DNA from 3 places in the Faecalibacterium sp. 3 genome. Region 1 is predicted to be linked to each of the others. Evidence: predicted binding sites of a transcription regulator. Region 1 holds the regulator's gene; each other region holds the start of a gene.
What was found. Region 1 encodes HrcA, which represses chaperone genes, less so after heat shock. Its sites were predicted from a motif close to TGTTAGCACTCNNNNNNNNNGAGTGCTAACA; they were not measured.

Region 2: a site for HrcA is predicted at 5,744-5,774, ahead of htpG (molecular chaperone HtpG). Genes of this name have one in related genera too.
Region 3: a site for HrcA is predicted at 2,421-2,451, ahead of clpB (ATP-dependent chaperone ClpB). Genes of this name have one in related genera too.

Annotation. Positions count from the first base shown of each region.
Region 1 covers NZ_JBLWFN010000001.1:1,086,158-1,093,714, forward strand. The annotation lists gene dnaJ (molecular chaperone DnaJ) at 122-1,300, opposite strand; gene dnaK (molecular chaperone DnaK) at 1,459-3,288, opposite strand; gene ACNSPV_RS05080 (nucleotide exchange factor GrpE) at 3,390-4,019, opposite strand; gene hrcA (heat-inducible transcriptional repressor HrcA) at 4,016-5,089, opposite strand; gene ACNSPV_RS05090 (stage V sporulation T C-terminal domain-containing protein) at 5,489-6,031, opposite strand; gene ACNSPV_RS05095 (aminoacetone oxidase family FAD-binding enzyme) at 6,233-7,489, shown strand.
Region 2 covers NZ_JBLWFN010000001.1:2,512,235-2,519,791, reverse strand. The annotation lists gene galT (UDP-glucose--hexose-1-phosphate uridylyltransferase) at 1-807, opposite strand, end outside; gene ACNSPV_RS11895 (galactokinase) at 804-2,090, opposite strand; gene ACNSPV_RS11890 (5-bromo-4-chloroindolyl phosphate hydrolysis family protein) at 2,500-3,597, opposite strand; gene htpG (molecular chaperone HtpG) at 3,750-5,678, opposite strand; gene ACNSPV_RS11880 (alpha/beta hydrolase) at 5,993-6,772, shown strand; gene ACNSPV_RS11875 (hypothetical protein) at 6,881-7,321, shown strand; gene ACNSPV_RS11870 (HD domain-containing protein) at 7,357-7,557, shown strand, end outside.
Region 3 covers NZ_JBLWFN010000001.1:929,128-936,684, forward strand. The annotation lists gene clpB (ATP-dependent chaperone ClpB) at 1-2,263, opposite strand, end outside; gene ACNSPV_RS04290 (DegV family protein) at 2,867-3,769, opposite strand; gene ACNSPV_RS04295 (adenylosuccinate synthase) at 3,814-5,106, opposite strand; gene ACNSPV_RS04300 (DUF896 domain-containing protein) at 5,311-5,535, opposite strand; gene ACNSPV_RS04305 (epoxyqueuosine reductase QueH) at 5,667-6,296, shown strand; gene ACNSPV_RS04310 (MFS transporter) at 6,455-7,557, opposite strand, start outside.

The DNA of each region.
Region 1 (7,557 bases):
ACCGCAGTATGCTGTAAAATTCAACGTAAAATTTGCAGCGAATCGCGGTTGCAGCAAAAAAAAGGCGGCACCTTCGGTTGGGAGGTGCCGCCGTTTTTGCGTTATGCCATGCTTTTTATGTTCAGCTGTTGAACATGTCCTTCAGCTTTTTGAAGAAGCCCTTGCGCTTTTCGTAGTTTTCTTCTTTCAGGGTGCCCTCAAATTTCTTTAGGGCCTCCCGCTGGGTCTTGTTCAGCTTCTTGGGGATCTCCACCTCGCACTTGACGTACATATCGCCCCGGCCGCGGCCGTTCAGATACTGGATGCCCTTGCCGCGCAGGCGGAAGGTGGTGCCGCTCTGGGTGCCCTCGGGCACGGTGTACTCCACCTTGCCGTCAATGGAAGGCACCTGCACGGTGTCACCCAGCACGGCCTGACTGAAGGTGATGGGCACGGTGACCCACACATCATAGCCGTCGCGCTGGAACACCTCGCTGGGGCGCACCGTGACCATGACGATCACATCACCGGCAGGACCGCCGTTGGCACCGGCATCGCCCATGCCGCGCAGTGCAAAGCTCTGATCGTCGTCGATGCCCATGGGGATGGACACCTCCAGCGTCTTTCTGGTAGCCACCTTGCCCGCGCCATGGCAGACCTTGCAGGGGTTCTTGACCAGCTTGCCCTTGCCGCCGCAGCGGGAGCAGGGCTGCTGGGTCTGCATGACGCCAAAGGGGGTGCGCTGCTGGCGGATCACGAAGCCGCGGCCGCCGCAGTCCGGGCAGGTCTCAGGGCTGGAACCGGCAGCACAGCCGCTGCCGTGGCACTCGGTGCACTCCTGCTGGCGGGTGATGGTGATGTTCTTCTTGCAACCGTGCACGGCCTCGTCAAAGCTCAGGGTGATGCGTACCCGGATATCCTGACCCTTGCGCGGTGCGTTGGGGTTTGCCTGACGGGACGAACCACCGAAGCCGCCGAAGCCGCCGCCAAAGATATCGCCGAAGATGTCGCCCAGATCCACACCGTCGCCGCCAAAGCCGCTGAAACCGCCCGCACCGGGGCCGCCGCCGTTCTGTGCTGCATAGGCAGGGTCAACACCTGCAAAGCCGTACTGGTCGTACAGCTGGCGCTTTTTCGGGTCCGAAAGCACCTCGTTTGCTTCGTTTACTTCCTTGAACTTTTCCTCGGCGTTCTTATCGCCGGGGTTATAGTCCGGGTGGTATTTCATTGCAAGCTTGCGGTATGCCTTTTTGATCTCGGCATCGGTCGCAGTCTTGGATACCCCCAGCACTTCGTAGTAATCACGCTTTTCCTGTGCCATATCCACTCACCTCTCCGGGAACGTTTGATCCGGGAAACGCCCCGGTTGGTTCCTCGCTCTATAACCAGCAAGAGCCGCTCCGGCAAAACCGGAGCGGCTTTTGCTATTCTACGCATGTGTCCGCCGGTTTGGCCGGGCACACACTGCTGTGTTTTTTATCAGACTTCCTTGAAGTCGGCATCCACAACGCCGTCATCACCCGGCTTCTGCTGGTTGTTTGCGCCTGCATCGGGGCCGGGCTGTGCACCGGCGGCCTGCTGTGCGGCAGCAGCTGCCTGATACATCTTCTCGAACACCTGGCTCAGGGCTTCCTGCTTTGCCTTGATGTCGTCCACATTGCCGGACTGAACAGCGGTCTTCAGGTCGGCCAGCTTGCTCTCAGCCTCAGTCTTGACGTCGGCGGGCAGCTTGTCGCCGTTCTCCTTCAGCATCTTCTCGGTCTGGAACACCATCTGGTCGGCACCGTTGCGGATATCGACCTCTTCACGCTTCTTCTTATCGTCGGCAGCAAACTGCTCAGCTTCCTTCACAGCCTTGTCGATGTCCTCCTTGGACATGTTGGTGGAAGCGGTGATGGTGATGTTCTGCTCCTTGCCGGTGCCCAGATCCTTTGCGCTGACCTTCACGATGCCGTTTGCATCGATATCGAAGGTAACTTCGATCTGAGGCACACCACGGGGAGCCGGAGCAATGCCGTCCAGATGGAAGACGCCCAGACTCTTGTTGTCGCGTGCGAACTCACGCTCGCCCTGCAGCACGTTGACCTCAACAGAGGGCTGGTTGTCGGCAGCGGTGGAGAACACCTGGCTCTTGTGGGTGGGGATAGTGGTGTTGCGGTCGATGATCTTGGTGCACACGCCGCCCAGAGTTTCAATGCCCAGGCTCAGCGGGGTGACATCCAGCAGCAGCAGGCCCTTGACGTCGCCCTGCAGCACGCCGCCCTGAATGGCAGCACCCACAGCCACGCACTCATCGGGGTTGATGCCCTTGAAGGGCTCGCAGTTCAGTTCCTTCTTGACTGCATCGTAGACAGCGGGGATACGGGTGGAACCGCCGACCATCAGGACCTTCTTCAGGTCAGAGGGACGCAGGCCTGCATCCTGCAGAGCCTTGCGGACGGGGCCCATGGTGCGGTCCACCAGATCAGCGGTCAGCTCATTGAACTTTGCGCGGGTCAGGGTCATATCCAGATGCTTCGGGCCGGTAGCGTCGGCAGTGATGAAGGGCAGGTTGATCTGGCTGCTCATTGCGCTGGACAGCTCGATCTTTGCCTTCTCGGCAGCTTCCTTCAGACGCTGAGCAGCCATCTTGTCCTTGCGCAGGTCGATGCCGTTCTCGGTCTGGAAGGCATCTGCCATCCAGTTGATGATGCGCTCATCGAAGTCATCGCCGCCCAGATGGGTATCACCGTTAGTGGCCAGAACTTCGGTGACGCCGTCGCCCATCTCGATGATGGACACATCGAAGGTGCCGCCGCCCAGGTCGTAGACCATGATCTTCTGGTCCTCTTCCTTATCGATGCCGTATGCCAGAGAAGCGGCAGTAGGCTCGTTGATGATACGCTTGACGTTCAGGCCTGCAATGGTGCCTGCGTCCTTGGTGGCCTGACGCTGGCTGTCGTTGAAGTAGGCAGGAACGGTGATGACGGCCTCGGTAACAGACTCGCCCAGATAAGCCTCGGCGTCAGCCTTCAGCTTCTGCAGGATCATAGCGCTGACCTGCTGGGGAGTGTACTCCTTGCCGTTCAGGGTCACCTTGTGATCGGTGCCCATGAAACGCTTGATGGAAGCAACGGTGTTCTCGGGGTTGGTGATGGCCTGACGCTTTGCGACCTGACCCACCAGACGATCGCCGGTCTTGGTAAAGCCGACCACAGACGGGGTGGTGCGTGCACCCTCAGAGTTTGCGATAACAACGGGCTCGCCGCCCTCCATGACAGCCACGCAGCTGTTGGTAGTACCAAGGTCGATACCAATGATCTTACTCATAATGAAAACTCCTCTCGAAAGAACAAATCGTATTGTTTATGTGATGCTCAAATGTTTGTAAGCGGATATTATATTCAAAACCCCTGCGGGTTTCTGCATTGTTACTCGGCCACCACAACGGTCGCATGGCGGACGATCTTATCGCCCAGTCTGTAGCCCTTCTGGTAGACCGTGATGACGGTGCCGCTCTCCTGTCCGTCCGGGGCGGGGATCTGCTGCACCGCGTTCATGAAGTTGGGGTCAAAGGGCTTGCCCAGCGCTTCGATCTCCTCCACATGGAGGACGTCCAGCGCCTTGGCGGCTTTGTCCAGCGTCATGGTCACACCCTTTTTGTAGTTCTCGTCGGTGGTGGGGGCGTTGGCTGCCATCTCCAGCGTGTCCAGAATGGGGATGATCTGGTTCACCGCAAAGGAAATGCCATCGTTGAACTTCTGGTCGGCTTCGCGGGTGGAGCGCTTGCGGTAGTTCTCGTACTCGGCAGCCATGCGCAGCAGCTGGTCTTTGGCCTGTGCAGCGTTGGCTTCGGCCGCGTCCAGCTTTGCCTTTATGGCTTCCAGCTCACGGGCCTTCTTATTGAACCAGCCGCCATCCTTCTTCTTATCATCCTTCGGGTCGGCAGCTTCAGCAGCAGGTTCCTGTTCGGGTGCTGCCTGCTGGGCCTTCTCCTCGGGAGCCGTTTCGGGCTGCTCCGCTTCCTGAGCCGGAGCCGTCTTTTTTGCTTCTTCGCTCATTCCAGATCCTCCTTATAGATCACAGTCCGCCGGGGTACGGCAGCCTGTGGGGTGTCTTTTCGTTTGCCGCTCATGCCCTCGCCCAGCTGGTCTGCAAAGTAATGCAGCAGCGGCATCAGTTTCTGGAAGGGCATCCGGGTGGGGCCGATCAATGCAATGGAGCCCCACAGGCCTCCGCCCACCAGATACCGGTCGCTCACGATGCACAGGCCCGGGATCTGCGGTTCCAGATCCTCGCCCAGCAGCACGCTCTCGCTGCGTTCTGCCGGAGGTGCGATCAGGGCCGCTGCCTGTTCTTCGTCGTTCAGCAGGGTAAGGATGTCACCCACCTTGCCGTCCAGCTGAGGCCAGTCCAGCAGATACTGCTCACCGCCCAGAAATACGTGGGGCTTGACGGAGTCCTGCAGGATGGCCGCCGCCGCGCTGATGACAGGCACCAGCTCCGGGTCGATCTGGCTGCACAGCTCTGCCAGCAGCCGGGGCGAAAGATCCACCGGCGCCACAAAGGTGAGGTTTCGGTTCAGCAATGCGGCAAGAGCCGCCGCATTCTCGCGGGAGAGGCCGGTGCGTACCCGCGCCACACGGGTGCGGACGTAACCGGCAGTTGTCACGGCCAGCACAGCGGCTGCGCTGCGGCCCACCTGAACGACTTCGTAATGGGCAATGCACAGATCCTCTGCACACGGGGTGCTGATGGCGGCAGTGCAGCCGCTGATGGCGGCCAGCGCCCGGGCTGCACCCTGCGCCAGCTTTTCCGGCTCGTGGTCGAGACTTGCGAACACCGCATCCACACGGGCGCGGCTCACGCGGTCCAGCGGCTGATCGTCGGTCAGCAGATTATCAAGGTAGTAGCGGTAGCCCTTGGCACTGGGCACACGGCCCGCGCTGGTGTGGGGCTGCTCCAGCAGGCCCAGCTTTGTCAGCGCCGCCATTTCATTGCGGAGCGTTGCGCTGGAAACTGCCATGTCAAAGTAGTTTGCCAGCACGCTGCTGCCAACGGGCTCGCCTTCGAGACCATACAGCGCCACGATCGCCTGCAAGACTCGCTGCTTGCGTGCATCCATCGTCATAGCGCCTGCCTCCTTTTTGCGTTCGCTTTGTTTGTTTAGCACTCCTTGTTCCTGAGTGCTAAGACCATTATAGCCAATTTTCCGGTGCTGTCAAGCCCCTTGGAAAAATGTTATCAAAGATTCATAATTCTGTCATAAAAAGGGGGTGTGGCCCTGGCAGTACGTCAGGCTTTCCGGTTTTGCCAAAGCGTCTGAGGGGTCAAGCCCGCTTCCCGCTGCGCCGCGCTTTCGCGGAAAGCAGCGCGGCAAATACCGTTTGCCGCCACGACCCCCACCCGTGAAAACGCAATGCCGGGCGGTCCGCAGACCGCCCGGCATTGCTCTATTATAAATAATTTTTCCGCTGAATATGCGCAATATGCGCAAAGCAGCGCGGCGCGCATTCAAAATCGTCCTGCCTTACTCCTCCATCTGTCTGGCCAGAAACGCTGCCGCCACATTCACCGCCTTGAGCTGGGCGGCGTCCGGCACAGCGGTGCGGTCTTCGGTCAGCAGACCCACCACGCCGATCACATCGCCCGACGCAATGATGGGTGCGGCGCACAGCACCACCCGGGGCGAGCCCTCGCAGGGCAGGATGCATTTTTCCGCAATGCCCTCGCACTGGTACAGCCTGCGGCCATCCATCAGCTTTTCCAGCGGCTGGCTGATGCTGCGGTCGGCCAGCTCCCGCCGGCCGCTCCCGCTCACCGTGAGGATGCGGTCCCGGTCTGCCACAAAGGTGGTAAGCGCAAAGCTTTTGCTCAGCACCTCGGTGTACTGGGCTGCCACTGCGTTCATTTCGCCAATGGGGGAATACTTTTTAAAGATCACCTCGCCGTCGCCTGTCGTGAAGATCTCCAGCGGGTCGCCGCGGCGGATGCGCTGGGTGCGGCGGATCTCTTTGGGGATCACCACCCGTCCCAGCTCGTCGATGCGGCGCACGATACCTGTTGCTTTCATTGTTGGCTCCTCCGTTTCCTTGAAAATGCCTGCACCTCTAGTATCTGTCAGCCCGGGCAATTTATACCTACGGAAAGCTGCCCCTTCGTTGCGTTTCCGGCAGGGTTCTGCTACAATGATACCAAAAGCCGTTTTCATAAGCACAGCACCCTGCTTATGAGGACAGCTTCTGAAATTCTGCTGAGAAAGGCAGGTGTCAGGATGCCGAACATCCTCATTCTTGGCGGCGGTGCCGCCGGGCTGGCCGCCGGGCTGGCCGCCGCACAAAGTGCACCCCGCGCGCAGGTGCTCGTGCTGGAACGCAACCCAAGGCCGGGCAAAAAGCTGCTGGCCACCGGCAACGGCCGCTGCAATCTGGACAACACCGGCATCGCGCCGGAGCGGTATTTCACGGCCGACCCGGCGGCGCTGCTCCCGCTGCTGGACGCTGTGAATGCAGCCGACCCGCTGGGCTGGTTCCGCGCTCTGGGGCTCTATACCCGCACCGACGAAGCGGGGCGCATCTATCCCTATTCCAATCAGGCAGCGGACGTGCTGGCCCTGCTGGAGCACCACCTTGCGCAGCACCATGTGCAGCTGCGCACCGGCTGCACCGTGCGCACCCTGAGCCAGAGCCGCAGCGGCTACGCTGTGCAGTTCGAGACGGCAGAGGGCAGCACCGAGACCCTGCGCGCGGATGCCGTCATCTGCGCCATGGGCGGTGCCGCCGGGCCGCAGTTCGGCACCGACGGCTTCGGCACCCGGTTCGCCGCCCAGTGCGGCGGCAGAACGGAGCCGCTGTATCCCTGTCTGACCGCTCTGCAGTGCGCAAAGCCCAACAAGACTCTGGCCGGCATCCGCGCCAAGGCCGCGGCCTCCCTGTTGGACGGAAGCCGTGTGCTGGCCACAGAGACCGGCGAGGTGCAGTTCACCGACTATGGCCTTTCCGGCATCTGTATCATGCAGCTGTCCGGCCTGCTGGCACCGGGCCGCAGTCCAAAGGCTCCTGCGGTGGAGCTGGATCTTTTTCCGGCGCTGGACGAAGCAGAGCTGACCGCCCTGTTCCGTTCCCATGCCGCCCAGACGGCAGGGGACAGCCCTGCCGGGTTCTGGCTGGGCCTGCTGAACCGGAAGCTGGGCTGCGCTGTGTGGTCTGCCGCCGGGCTAAGGGACGGCAACGCTCCCGCCGTTCTCACTGCCGGACAGTGGCAGAAACTGGCCCACACCGCCAAGCACTGGCGCTTTGAGGGCCTGACGCCCTGCGGCTGGAAGCAGGCGCAGGTGACCGGCGGCGGGCTCTCGCTGCGGGAAGTGGATGCGCATTTTCAGTTTCAGGGCTGCCCGGGCCTGTATTTTGTGGGCGAAACGCTGGACTGCGCCGGCAGCTGTGGCGGCTTCAATCTGCACTGGGCCTTCGGCAGTGGGATCGCAGCCGGGCGGGACGCCGCCCGCCGCATTCAGCGGCAGCGGAAAAAATAGCCGTCCGGGAGATGAGCGGCACCGCCGTATATTGCTGCCGTTCCATTCACCACCAAGTAACAAAACAA
Region 2 (7,557 bases), 1.4 Mb from region 1:
GTGGCTCAGGATGCTGCCGCCCACGATGGGCAGGTCGGCGTTGCTGCCCACAAAATAGTGGGGGAACAGGCCCACGAAGTCCAGCAGCTTGCGGAAGGTGGCACGCTCGATCTTCATGGGGGTGTGCAGATTATTGAACACGATGCAGTGCTCGTTGTAGTAGACGTAAGGGCTGTACTGCAGGTTCCACGCGCTGTCGTTGATGGTGAGCGGGATGATGCGGTGGTTCTCGCGGGCGGGGTGGTTCATGCGGCCTGCATAGCCCTCGTTCTCAGCGCAGAGCTGGCACTTGGGATAGGCGCTCTGGGGGGCCAGCTTTGCGGCGGCAATGGCCTTGGGGTCCTTCTCCGGCTTGGAGAGGTTGATGGTGATGTCCAGATCACCGTAGGAGGTCTTGGTGACCCATTTCAGATCCCGCTTGATGCGGTAGCGGCGGATATAATCGGTATCCTGACTGAACTTATAAAACCAGTCGGTAGCGGCCTGCGGGCCTTCGTTTTCGTAGCGCTCCTCAAAATTGGCGCGCACGATGCTGGGACGCGGAGTCAGCACACCCATGAGTTTGGTGTCGAACAAATCGCGGGCGGTAGAATTATCCTCGCACACGCCGCGGGCTGCGGCGTCGTCCACCAACGTTTTCAGGATGCTTTCCAGATCAGTGTAGCACACCTCACCCTCGGGTGCCGTAAAATCGTCCAGCTGCATGGTCATGAGCAGCTGGTTGCGGATATAGATTTCGTCATCGGGCAGGATGAGCCCGGTGTCCAGCCCGTAATTCACGAGCTGCTGGATGGCAGTAGAGATCACAGGACAGCGCCTCCTTCGGGACGGATGCTCAGCACATGGCAGCGGCCCTCGCCGAGGATGGCCTCCATGTTTTTCTTGAAATCAGCCAACATTTCCACCGGCACAAAAGCCTGAGCGGTACCGGCAAAGCCGCCGCCATGCACGCGGACCGCGCCCTTGCCGTTCAGGTAATGCTTGGCGGCAGCAATGGTCACGCCCATTTCCTGATGCTCCTTATACCCGGCGGGGATGACGTTCTGCAGGTATTCCCAGCTGCTGTGGCCGGATTCGCTGACCAGACGCAGGAAAGTGCCGAAATCACCCTCGCGCAGAGCAGCGACCTGTTTTGCCACACGGTCGTTGTCGGCATAAATATGGAAGGCACGCAGCACCGCGCGGTCGCCGCACTGCCTGCGGCATTCCGGCAGCTTTGCAAGGAAGGTCTCGAAGGGCACATCCCGCAGCACCTCGCCGCCGCACACAGCGGCCACAGCGCGGCATTCGGCGGGGACGGCGGCGTATTCGTCGGTCAGGTCAGCATGGTCTGCGCAGGAGTCCAGAATGCACAGCGCAAGACCGGCCTTGGAGAAATCCACCGGCACCGGCTCCACATCGGGGTGGGCAGGGTCGGCAAAATCGATGGTGATGATGTTGCCCACGCTGGAAGCCATCTGATCCATCAGGCCGCAGGGCTTGCCAAAGTAGACATTTTCTGCCCACTGGCCGATCTGCGCGATCTCGATGGGGGAGACCTTATCGGTCATGAAGCAGTCGTTCAGAATGACGCCGATCAGCACCTCGAAGGCGGCAGAGGAAGAAACGCCGCTGCCCTTGGGCACGTTGGAAGAAATGTACACATCCAGGCCGGCCAGCTCTGCGCCGCGCTGACGGAACGCCTCACACTCGCCGCGCAGAAGGGAGATGGTGGTGTTTTCCTCTTCCTTACGGGCGGTCAGGTCGTCAAGGCTGATAATGCACAGGTCGTAGCCCTCGCTCTGCACACGCAGCTGGTTCAGGCTGTTGGGCGCGGCGGCGGCGATCATATCAATGTTCACACTGCCGGCCAGAACGCGGCCGTGCTGGTGGTCGGTGTGGTTGCCACCGATCTCGGTGCGGCCGGGTGCGCTGTAAAGGCCGGCTTCGGCATGGGGGCCAAAGGTGGTCTCCAGACCGTTCAGGGCTGCTTCGTAGCGGGCAGCCTGCGGGGCGGTCTCTTCGGGTGCACAGCAGTACAGCGATGCCAAACGGGCAGCGTGTGCGCCGCTGGAAAGCTCCTGCTTCCATGCGGAAACAGATTTCATCATAGGATAGTCCTCCTTTTGAGCGGGTTGGAACTGCAAGTACAGGGCAGCATACAGGACGCTCTGCACACTTCTGCCTTTATCATATAAAATCCGGACGAAAAAAACCATGTGTTATTGTTGCATCTGAATGAAAAGTTGCAAAAAGTATAAAATCCGGCATCGGAAGGGAAATAGACGATTGAAATAAAATCGATTTAGAAACGGAAAAACCATTGTGGAAAACGCCTGTGAATCGGGTGCTTTGCGCAAGGTGGACAAACACTGCACGGCATGGAGATTTGCGTCGGACAGATGGATCGATGCCGTTGACAGCCATGACCCTTCCGGTGAAATGAAAAAGCCGGGGCTGCTGCACATCGTCTGGTGCAGCAGCCCCGGCCTCCTATGATAAAAGATCCCGCCTGAGCGGTTATTTTGCAAAGTCGCTGCCGGTCAGGCCGTCCATGTTCAGCATTCCTTCCAGTGCAGCCACATCGGCGGAGACATCCAGCGCGTCGGACTGGAACAGCTTGTCCAGCTGGTTTTCAAAGGCGGTCACCAGCAGGTCCATGCTGCGCTCGATGTTCTTTTTGGCATCGGCGATGTTTTCGCCCTGCACATCCTGCGCGGGAAGGCTGGCGTAGGTGTTCAGCAGCTTGAGAGCAGTGGGCAGATAGTAGTCCATGAATTTCTGCAGCTGCGCCTTTTTGCCGGGGTCCTGCTTTGCCAGCTCAAAGATGCGGGCGCTGACCGCTTCCAGACGGCTGATCTTGGCGGTCATCACCGGGTCAGGAATGGCATCGTTGGCCTGCCGCAGCTGCTGCAGAAGGGCGGCGTACTGGTCCGCTGGTTCCGGTGCGGGCTTCGGTTCCGGCTGCTTGGGCGGCTGGGGCGCAGCACCGCGCACCACAAGGGTAGCGGTGCGGTTGTCGATGTAGGCGTCGGCACCGAAGTAACCGTGAGAAATGGCGCTTTCCACCGCAGCACGCCCCTTTGCGGCATCGATGCCTGCGGCGGCAAACAGCTCGTCCAGCGGGATGTTGTCGCGGTCGCCTGCGATCTTGTCCAGCAGGCGTTCCAGCTTGCGGGTGCGGTCCATGCGCAGACCGGTCAGCAGAGCAGCGCCGCCGCCCAGCATCTGGGCGATGGCTGTAAACGCCTCCATCATGCTGTCAGCACCATCCATGAACAGGGTGCTGAAGCCCGCGAACAGAAAGACGGCACCGCCGATGGTGCACAGGGTGGTAAGGAGCTTGTGCCGCTCCTTGGCATCCTTCTGCTCTTTGGTGGGAACATCGTGGCCGTAAGTTGGCTCGGTTTCCTGCCGGGGTGCCGTCTGCGCAGGGGCGGGGCCGAGGTCGGAACGATAGTCTGCCTGCGCCTGTGCAGCGGCTTGTTCTTCTTTTTCGGCGTTTTTGTCGATGCTTTTTAAGATGAACAGCAGCACGCCCAGCGGTGCCGACATGGCAAACACAATAAAAATGGCAATGGTAGGGATATGCGCAAAATAGTGCTTCTTTGGCTGCATGGATAAGACCTCTCAATGTATCAAAAACAGTTCAAAACAGAAAAAGACCGCGTTCCACTCTATTATAGCGGAGCACGGTCTTTTTGTTAAGGGGTAAATATCGATGCGTACGAAAACAGCAGGGGAGTAAGACCGCTGTTTTCCGGGAAACGTTACTTCATCAGGCTGCAGACGGCCTCCGCGTAAGCGGCAGGGTCATCCACCGGCAGGCCTTCAATGAGCTGCGCCTGTGCATACAGCAGAGCGCTGTACTTCTTGAGCTTGTCGGTGTCACCGGCCTCTTGTGCGGCCTTGAGCACGGCAAACACGGGGTGGTTGACATTCAGCTCCAGCACCTTGTCGCTCTTTACGCCCTCGCTGCCGGGCTGCTTGGACAGCACTTTTTCCATTTCGATGGACAGCGGGCCGTCGGCACTCAGACACACGGGGTGATCCTTCAGACGGGTGGAGACCTTGACCTCCTTCACCTTGCCGTCCAGAGCATCCTTCATGGTGTCGAACAGAGCCTTGTTCTCGGCGGTGGCATCCTCGGCGGCCTTCTTCTCTTCCTCGGTCTCAAGGCCCAGATCGCCGCTGTTGACATTCTTGAACTCCACAGTGCCGTCCTTGCCCTCGGCATCCTTGCGGGGATAGCTGCGCAGGATCTGCAGGCAGAACTCATCCACATCCTCGGTCAGCAGCAGGACGTCATAGCCCTTATCCATGACCAGCTCAGCGGCGGGCAGCTTTGCCAGACGGTCGGTAGAATCACCGGCAGCAAAGTAGATATACTTCTGCTCAGCGGGCATCTTGTCCACATACTCCTGCAGAGTGACCATCTTCTGCTCCTTGGCAGACCAGAACAGCAGCAGGTCGCGCAGCAGCTCGGCGTGCATGCCGTAGTCGGAGTAAGCGCCGAACTTGATCTGACGGCCGAACTCCTTCCAGAATTCCTCGTACTTCTGGCGGTCGTTGGCCAGCATGGCGTGCAGCTCGTTCTTGATCTTCTTTTCCAGAGCGTTGTGGATCAGCTTGAGCTGGTTGTCCTTCTGCAGCATCTCGCGGCTGATATTCAGGCTCAGATCCTGACTGTCCACGATGCCCTTGACGAAGCTGAAGTAATCGGGCAGCAGGTCGGCACACTTCTCCATGATGAGCACACCGGATGCGTACAGGGCCAGACCCTTCTCGTAATCCTTGGTGTAGAAATCGTAGGGGCGGTGGCTGGGTACGAACAGCAGGGCGTTGTAGTTCGCGGTGCCCTCGGTGCGGCTGACGATGACACGAGCGGGGTCGGTATAATCGTTGAACTTCTCTTTATAGAAGCTGGCGTACTCCTCGTCGGTCACTTCGCTCTTCTGCTTTTTCCAGATGGGCACCATGCTGTTCAGGGTCTCCAGCTCGGTGTAGCTCTCCCACTCGGGCTTGTAATCCTCGGGCTTGGGGTCCGGTTCCGGCTTCTGGCGCTCGTGCTGGCGCTCCATCTGGATGGGGTAGCGCACATAGTCGCTGTACTTCTTGACGATGGCAACAATGCCGTATTCATCCAGGAAATTATCGTAGTGGTCGGTCTCGGTGTCCGGCTTGATGTGCAGGATGATCTGGGTGCCGGCGGTGTCCTTCTGGGCGGGGGTCATTTCGTAGCCGTCCACGCCGGAGGACTCCCACTGCCATGCTTCATCCGAGCCATAGGCCTTGGAAATGACCGTAACCTTGTCGGCAACCATGAAGGAGGAGTAGAAGCCCACGCCGAACTGACCGATGATGTCGATGTTCTCGTCCTTGTTGTCTTTCTTGAAGTCCAGAGAACCGGAGTGGGCGATGGTGCCCAGATTCTGTTCCAGTTCCTCTTTGGTCATGCCGATGCCGTTATCCTCGATGGTCAGGATGCGGTTATCCTTGTCGCGGGTGATGAGGATGTGGAAATCGCCCTTGTTCATGCCCACGGAGGGATCGGTCAGACTCTTATAGTAGAGCTTATCAATGGCATCCGATGCGTTGGAGATCAGCTCCCGCAGGAAGATCTCCTTATTGGTGTAGATGGAGTTGATCATCATATCCATCAGTTTTTTGCTTTCAGCCTGAAATTCTTTCTTAGCCATAATGCAAGACCTCTTTTTATCTATATTCAGCGCCGGGCACTCGGGAAGCTGGAACACTTCGGAATGCTTAGCACTCATGACTTTCGAGTGCTAATATACACCGCTTCCCGGCAAAAATCAAGGGCTTTCATAAAAAGTTTAAAAATCGGAAGCGGCCTGCGGTCTGTGCAGACCTTTTGTGCCTGCCAATTAAAACGGAACTGCCATTATAGATGACCGTGGTGCACACAAAGACGGGTTTGAATCGTATTTCAAATGAAAGCGTTTTGTGCTATAATGAACCCCGAAGATCATTTCCGAAGGGGGAAAATATCATGCAGCTGAAGCAGCTGGAACTGGAAGGCGGCGGAACGCTGACTGTTTATCTGCGGGATTCCTGCGAACGGATGCCGAAGGCCATCGACCGGCCTTTGGTGCTGGTGGTGCCCGGCGGCGGCTATACCCACGTCAGCGCCCGGGAGGGCGACCCGGTGGCACTGCAGTTTGCAGCAGCGGGATATCATGCCGCTGTGCTGGACTACGCCATCTGCGAACAGGCAGCGGACTATCTGCCGCTGCGCCAGCTGGCACAGGCCATCGGCCTTGTGCGGCAGCACGCGGCCGGGTGGCATATCCTGCCGGAAAAGATCGCAGTGTGCGGCTTTTCGGCGGGCGGCCATCTGGCACTTTCCGGTGCTGTGCTGGACATTCCCGGGGAGCGCGCCCAGCCCCGGCCCGATGCGGTGATCCTGGGCTATCCGGTGATCACGGCAGGGCAGTATGCCCACCGCGGCAGCTTTGTGCAGCTGGCGGGCAGCACCGACCCGGCGGCACAGCAGGCATTCGGTCTGGAGGATAAGATCACGCCGCAGACGCCGCCGGTGTTCGTGTGGGCCACCATGGAGGACGCCACCGTTCCGGTGGAAAACACACTGATGATGGTGAGCGCCCTGCACAGGGCAGGTGTACCCTGCGAGGCGCATCTGTTTGAAAAGGGGGTGCACGGCACCAGCATCAGCACCGCAGAGGTGGATCAGCCCAGCCGCCACCGGCATCACTGGGTGAAACTGGCAGTGGAATGGCTGGGAGACACTTTTGACTGGTCGGTTGGATAAGTCTGACATATTTGAACGAACCTACAAAAAATTTACAATTAAACTGTTGACTTGCATAAACCTTTGACGTATACTGGTCAGCAGGGACAAACTCAAGGAGGAATACCTATGGTTATGGACCCGACCCTGCCGCGTGTTTCTGTGCGCGACCTGCTCATGCAGGCATTTCTTACCGGATGGGAGCTTTCGGACAAGACAGTCTCGCAGGACGAATACCTGCAAAGCTCCATTCAGGTGATCGAAATGCTGCAGGTGGAACCGGAAAACCTTTACGCCGAAGAAGGCCTTGGCCTGCCGGACGGCGAAGAGGTGGATCATCTGGACGATTGGCTGCGTGCCGACGGCCAGTGGCTGTACTACGGGGTGGAGGAAGAGAACTTCTTCCTGATCCAGTGGTATCCGGACGAAGCGGCTGCAAACGCAAAGCTGGCCCAGCTGGAAGAACTGGGCGACGGCAAGCAGTATCTGGTAGATCTTTCCCTCAAGCGGGAGAACCCTTCCAGCGCAGAAAACTTCGGCAATTCCAATCCGGTTCAGCTTCGTTCCTGAAAACATCACCTTAAAGCGAAAGGAAATTTTGCAGCATGCAGCTTTCTGAGATCGAGCGCGAACAGCTTTATGCCATCGTAGAAAAATACGATCATCACCCGGATGTACAGCGGATGCGGGAGTATATCCAGCACGGTTCTGTCACCACCTACCAGCATTGCAAGAATGTGGCGCTGGTGAGCTTCTGGCTCAACCGCCGTCTGCGTCTGCACGCCGACGAGACCTCGCTGGCGGTG
Region 3 (7,557 bases), 160 kb from region 1:
CGATCTGGTGCTTTGCTTCCTCGCTCAGCTCGTTGGAGCCGTTGGCACGGCGCTGCTCCAGATCGTTCAGGATGATGTCGCTGCCCAGATTGGAGGTGAGGATGATGACCGTGTTCTTGAAGTCCACGGTGCGGCCCTGACTGTCGGTGATGCGGCCATCGTCCAGCACCTGCAGCAGGATGTTGAACACATCGGGATGGGCTTTTTCCACCTCATCGAACAGCACCACGCTGTAGGGCTTGCGGCGCACAGCCTCGGTCAGCTGGCCGCCCTCTTCGTAACCGACGTATCCCGGAGGCGCGCCGATCAGACGGCTGACGCTGAACTTCTCCATATACTCGGTCATATCGATTCGCACCATGTTGCGCTCGTCGTCAAACAGAGCCTGTGCCAGTGCCTTGGCCAGCTCAGTCTTGCCCACGCCGGTGGGGCCGAGGAACAGGAAGCTGCCGATGGGGCGGTTGGGGTTGGCGATACCGGCGCGGCTGCGCAGGATAGCCTCGCTCACCTTGGTCACAGCCTCGTCCTGACCGATGACCCGCTGATGCAGCACATCGTCCAGATGCAGCAGCTTCTCGCGCTCACCCTCCACCAGTTTTTCCACCGGGATGCCGGTCCAGCGGGCCACGATGCGGGCGATCTCCTCGTCGGTCACGCGGTCACGCAGCAGGCTGTCCTCCTTCTTGGCGGCGGCGATCTTCTCTTCCTCTTCCAGCTGTTTCTGCAGCTGAGGCAGCTTGCCGTATTTCAGCTCGGCAGCCTTGTTCAGGTCGTACTCACGCTGAGCCTTTTCAATGTCGGCATTGGTCTGCTCGATCTGCTCACGCAGGGATTGCACCTTGCCGATGGCGTTCTTCTCGTTCTCCCACTTTGCCTTCATACTGCGGAACTTGTCCTGCAGCTCGGCCAGCTCCTTTTCCAGATCCTTCAGGCGGCTCTGGCTCAGGGCGTCGGTCTCCTTTTTCAGGCTCACCTGCTCGATCTGCAGTTGGGTGATGCGGTGGGCCAGATCGTCCATCTCACTGGGCATGCTGTCCATCTCGGTCTTGATCATGGCGCAGGCTTCATCCACAAGGTCGATGGCCTTATCCGGCAGGAAACGATCCGTGATATAGCGGTCGGACAGGGTGGCAGCGGCGATCAGGGCGCTGTCGTTGATCTTCACGCCGTGAAACACCTCGTAGCGTTCCTTCAGGCCGCGCAGAATGGAGATGGTGTCCTCCACGGTGGGTTCATCCACCTGTACCGGCTGGAAGCGGCGCTCCAGAGCGGGGTCTTTCTCGATATACTGGCGGTACTCGTCCAGTGTAGTAGCACCGATGCAATGCAACTCGCCCCGGGCCAGCATGGGCTTGAGCAGGTTGCCTGCGTCCATGGCGCCATCGGTCTTGCCGGCGCCCACGATGGTGTGCAGCTCATCGATGAAGAGGATGATCTTGCCCTCGCTCTTCTTCACCTCGTTCAGCACGCTCTTCAGGCGCTCCTCGAACTCGCCGCGGTACTTTGCACCGGCCACCAGAGCGCCCATGTCCAGACTGAACACGATGCGGTCCTTCAGGTTTTCGGGCACATCGCCGCGTACGATACGCTGTGCAAGACCCTCTGCAATGGCGGTCTTGCCAACGCCGGGCTCACCGATCAGGCAGGGGTTGTTCTTGGTCTTACGGGACAGGATGCGGATCACGTTGCGGATCTCCTGATCGCGGCCAATGACGGGGTCCAGCTTCTGCTTGCGGGCAAGGTCTACCAGATCCTGACCGTATTTCTGCAGGGCATTGTAGGTATCCTCCGGGTTGTCATTGGTGACGCGCTGGTTGCCGCGCACTGCTGTGAGTTGCTGCAGGAACTTATCCTTGGTGATGCCAAAAGCACGGAACAGTTCTGCCGTGTTCTGATCCTGCTCATTCAGCAGGCCCAGAAACACATGCTCTACGCTGACATAGTCATCCTTCATGGCCTTTGCCTCGCGGGCAGCGGCGCTGAGCACCTTATCGGTGGCCTGCGAGATATAGACCTTGTCGGGGTCACGGCCGGAGCCGGACACCCGGGGCAGAGCCGAAAGCTTTTCGGCCACGGCGGCAGAAAAGCTGCCGGGGTCCACGTTCATCTTTTGCAGCAGCTGCGGGATCAGGCCCTGCTCCTGCGAAGCCAGTGCGTGCAGCAGATGTTCGGGTTCCAGCTGGTTATGCTGATACTCCACAGCCAGCTGCTGCGCTGCCTGCAGAGCTTCCAGCGTTTTCTGCGTATATTGATTGGTATTCATAAAGTCAAGCCTCCATTCATACCGGAAGGTTTATTTTAGCGGACATGACAGCCGTTTGCTAAAAGCCCGGCGCAGAGATGCTGCCAAACGGGAAGCAGCGGCTATTCTTCAGTTGTTTCACGATTTCAAGCACCTCCTGCCGAACTGGTTTTGCTCGTTTTAGCACTCTATCTGTTCGACTGCTAAAAATATACTCCTGTTTCCCCACTTTGTCAATAGGGTTCATAAAAAGTTTGCAAATCATAATTTTTCAACAAAAAAAGCACCACACAGCTTTTCAGCCGTGCAGTGCATCCTTGCAATTTGTCGAATGATATGATACTCTATACTTGCTGCTTCTGTAAGCAGCAAGGCACTGCATACAACGGCAGGCGGTTCAGCCCTCGCTTCCGAAAGGAGGTGAGAGTCATGCCTATTACTTTTACATTCCATCTGCTTGGGCTTACGTTCACGCTTCGGATTTCTAAAGGTAAAAGATGAACCGCCACCCTGGCCGGTGACGGTTCGTTTTAGAATCCTAAACCTAAAGGGCTGACCGCTTGTCGCAGTGCCTTTTCTATTTGTAGTATAGTTACTTTTTATAAATTTGTCAAGGCTTTACGTTCAGCCCTGCTTTTTCCAGCGGCGCATCACGCCCATGCCCAGCGCATAGGGGCCGGTGTGCACGGCAATGGTGCAGCCGATCTGCAGCAGGCCCACTTCGCACTGTGCGCCGGGGTACTTTGCACGCAGGGCCGCGCGCGTCTGCATCCACAGGCGCTTGCCCTCGTCGGCATCGTAGCCGTAGCCCACGGTGATGCGGTAGTCATCCGGGGTGCCGCCGTGGGCATCCAGATAGTTCATCAGCTGGTCCAGTGCTTTTTCAAAGCTCTTCTGACGTCCGCGGGCCACGCCGCCGGAGAAGATCTCGCCATCCTTGAACAGGATCATCGGCTTGATGCCCAGCATGTTGGCTGCACGGCCCGTCACCTTGCCGATGCGGCCGCCTTTGATGAGATAGTCCAGATTGCCTACCGTGAAGAAGATCTGGTTGGTGGCCTTCTCTGCTTCCAGCCATGTCACGGTCTCGTCCAGCGTGCAGCCTGCGTCCCGCATGGCCACGGCGTTTTCCACCATGGTGGACTCGGTAACGGTAGCTGCCGCGCTGTCAATGACCTCAATGCGGGCATCGGGGAAATCTTCCAGCACCAGATCCCGGGCATTGCGGGCGCTGCCCACGCAGCCGCTCATCTTGCCGGTAAACACCAGACACAGCACAGCCCGGCCCGCCTCAGCATGGGCACGGAAGTTCTGTTCAAAGTCCTCGATGGAGGCAAGGCTGGTCTTGGGGTAGGCCGAGGGGTTGTCCACCATGAACTGGTAGAAATCCCGCACGGCGATCTCGGTGCCCTCCTTGCGGTAGTGCTCGCCGTCCAGCGAGACGTAGAAAGGCACGACCTCAACACCAAGCTGCCGGGCCGTATCCGGCGTCAGGTCGCATGCGCTGTCGGTAATGATATCAAACATCTGTGACGCTTCCTTTTCTGCAACATTCGGGGCTGCCGGGAACATCAGACGCGATGGATGTAAGCCTCACGCTCGGCACCCACCGAGATATAGGTGATCTTGCAGCCAACGGCCTTTTCCAGATATTCCACGTAGGCCTGTGCTTCCTTGGGCAGGTCTTCCCACTTGCGGGCCGCGGTGATATCGCAGTGCCAGCCGGGCAGGTACTCCACCACGGGCTGTGCGGTATCCAGAGCTTCACCCATGGGGAAGCGGGTGGTGGTGCTGCCGTCGGTCAGCTTATAAGCGGTGACCATGGGGATCTTTTCCATGTAGTCCAGCACGTCCAGCAGGGTCAGGGCAACTTCATCACAGCCCTGGCAGAACACGCCGTAGCGGCTTGCCACCAGATCGATGGGGCCCACGCGGCGGGGACGGCCGGTGGCTGCGCCGTACTCGTGGCCAGCCTCACGCAGGTCGTGCTTTTCCTCTTCGGTCATTGCCAGCTCGGCAGCGAAGGGGCCGTCGCCCACGCAGGAGGAGTAAGCCTTCATGACACCGATGGAGTTGTGCAGCTTGTGGCCCGGGATGCCTGCGCCGATGGGAGCGTAGGCACCGATGACGTTGGAAGAGGTGGTATAGGGGTAAATGCCGAAATCGATGTCGCGCAGAGCGCCCAGCTGTGCCTCAAACAGCACCTTCTTGCCCTCGGCGTCGGCATCGGCCAGATACTGGCCCACATCGCAGATGTAGTCCTTGAAGATGGCGGCATACTTTTCGAGCCATGCCCACATCTCATCCACGCTGATGGGAGCGGCGTTGTAGCTGCCCTCCATCACCAGATTCTTGGAGTCCACCATGGTGATCAGGCGCTTCTTCACCGCGTCGTCCAGATGCAGCAGGTCGCCCATGCGCAGGGTCTTCTTCATGTACTTATCACCGTAAGCGTAGGCGATGCCGCGCTTGGTGGAGCCGAACTGTGCGCCGGTCTTGGACAGACGTGCCTCTTCCAGACCATCCTGCTCCACATGGTAGGGCATGGTGATGGTTGCACGGTCGGAGATTTTCAGGTTTGCCGGGCTGATCTCAACGCCCTGCTCCCGCAGCTTGTTGATCTCGCCGTCCAGATGATGCGGGTCGATGACCATGCCGTTGCCCATGACGCAGACGACATTGGGGCGCAGGATGCCGGAGGGCAGCAGGTTCAGCACGAACTTGCCGCGCTCGTTCTTCACCGTGTGACCGGCGTTGTTGCCGCCCTGATAGCGTGCAACGATGTCATACTCCTGGCTGATGAGGTCGACCATGCGGCCCTTGCCTTCATCGCCCCAGTTGATACCCGTAATTGCAGTAAGCATAATAAATGACCTCTTTATCATTTTTTCAAAAGACAGCCTTTTCCGTGCACCTTGCCCGGGATACGCCACCTTGGGAAAGCGCACCGGCGCATCATGCACGCACCAATGCTAGTATAGTATAGCACAGTTTTCCGCGCAAAAAAAGAGGAAAGCGCAGCTTTGAGCTGCGTTTTCCTCCAAAAAAGTGCGCGTAAAATTGTGCGTTCAGCTGCGGGGCTTCTCAAGGTCGGCACGGAGGGTCACCTTGTGGATGGTGCCGTCCGGCTCCTGAATGGAGGTGTTGGCCAGCTGTGCGCGCAGGCTGGCCTTCATATCATCGATGTACTCGCGGCGCAGAGCCTGCTGCTCTGCCTTTTCGGCCTCGGTCAGGCCGGTGGTCTTGCTCTTTTTTGCCAGCTCGTTGATGCGGGCGATCTTTTCCTGTGTCATGGGGCCTCCTGTATTTTCAAGCGGAATATGTTATAATAAGAAAACAAACCCTCTCAGTCATTGCTATGCAATGCCAGCTCTCCCGAAAGGGCGAGCTTTTTAAGGAATTATCTCAATCAGTATAGCAAAGGATGATAAAAATGGCAACTCAATTGAATTTTGCACAGCAGATGGATGCCGTGCTCAAAGAGCTGGGCGGCACCCGTCCGCGCCTGCTGCTGCACGCCTGCTGCGGGCCCTGTTCCAGCGCCGTGCTGGAACAGCTGTGCCAGTATTTTGAAATCACGGTGCTTTACTATAACCCCAACACCTGGCCTGCGGAAGAATACCACCGCCGCGGCGAGGAACTGAAGAAGTTCGTGGCGGCAGCCCATCCTCTGGGTGTGACCGTGGTGGAGGACCACTACGACCCGCAGGAGTTCTACTCCGCCGTCACCGGCCTTGAAAACGAGCCGGAGCGGGGCAGTCGGTGCACGGTCTGCTACCGACTGCGGATGCGCCGGGCGGCACAGTACGCCAGTGAAAACGGCTTTGACTGGTTCACCACCACGCTGTCCATCAGCCCCCACAAGGACGCCAAGCGTATCAACGCCATCGGGCAGGAGCTGGAGGCAGAATTCGGGGTCAAGCATCTGCCCTCAGACTTCAAAAAGCACAACGGCTACCTGCGCAGCCTGCAGCTTTCGGAGGAATACGGCCTGTACCGGCAGGATTACTGCGGGTGCGAGTTCAGCGCGAAAGCACGTGGCATTGAGAAATAACCCTCTCAGTCATTGCTGCGCAATGCCAGCTCCCCCGAGAGGGGAGCTTTTTCTACTTCCCAACGGTTATTTTCTTTACTGAAAAGAGAATACCAAACGGTTTTAGCGCATAAAGCTCCCCCCTTCGGGGGAGCTGGCGCGATAGCGCCTGAGAGGGTTTATTCCTCCGGCAATCTAGCTACCAGCAGGGTGAACACGATCAGCCCCACACAGGGCACGATGTTGGACGCCATACCGGCGGCAAGGCCCGCCTTTTCGGCCACGATGCCGATGATCCACGGCATGAGGATGGCACCGCTGGACGCCGCCGGCAGCATGATGCCCATGCTGGTAACGCTGGTCATGCGGCCTGCACTGGCGACCGCAGTGGGGTTCAGACCTGCCATCGAGAATGCAAATGCAAACAGCAGCGCAATGGCCATGCCCTGCGTGTCGGCCCGCACCAGCAGCACATAGAAGAAGGTGCACAGCACGCTCATGCCCACCATGGCCTTACGCGGGTTCCTGAACGGGAACACGAACGCAATGAGCAGGCGTGCCACCAATGTGGCACCCCACATCACCGTGACGGTGTAGGCCGCCAGCGAACCGGCAATGATGCCGCTGCCCTTAAAATAGGTCACCATCCAGCCGGTAACGCTCTGCTCCGCCGCGTTCTGGCAGAACAAAAGGCCGGTCAGCAGCCAGAAGCGCGGCGCGTGCAGAAAGCTCCAGTCGATGGCCTCTTTCGTCCGGGCTGTTTTCTGACTCCCGCCGCCCAGCGGAGTAAATCCATACACCAGCCAGAGCATCAGGCCCAGCACTGCCAGCAGGAATACTGCCAGTGCGGTGCTCACCCTTGCCGCCGCTGCAATGAGGAAGGGGCACAGCAGCGCACCGCAGGCGTAGCAGCTGTGCATCAGGTTCATGCCCCGGGTGCGGTTGGCCGAGTTATCGCTGACCAGAATGGTGCAGGTGTTCATGACGCTGCCCTTGGCAATGCCCACCAGAAAAAACGCCAGCGCCAGTACCGCCACGGCACCCGTCAGGCCCATCAGGCTGTAGCCCACCGCGTAGCCGATGGTCAGCAGCAGCACGCTGCGTTTCATGCCCAGCGCACCGGGCAGCACGCCCACCAGAAATCCGGCGATCAGGTTGCCGATGCTCATGAGCGAGAGCAGAGTGCCGGTCATGCCGTAGGCAAAGCCGTACTCTTCCTGCAAAAGGCTGACCACAACGCCAGCGCTGATGGCGCAGATGCCGCTGAAGAAGAAGGTAAGAA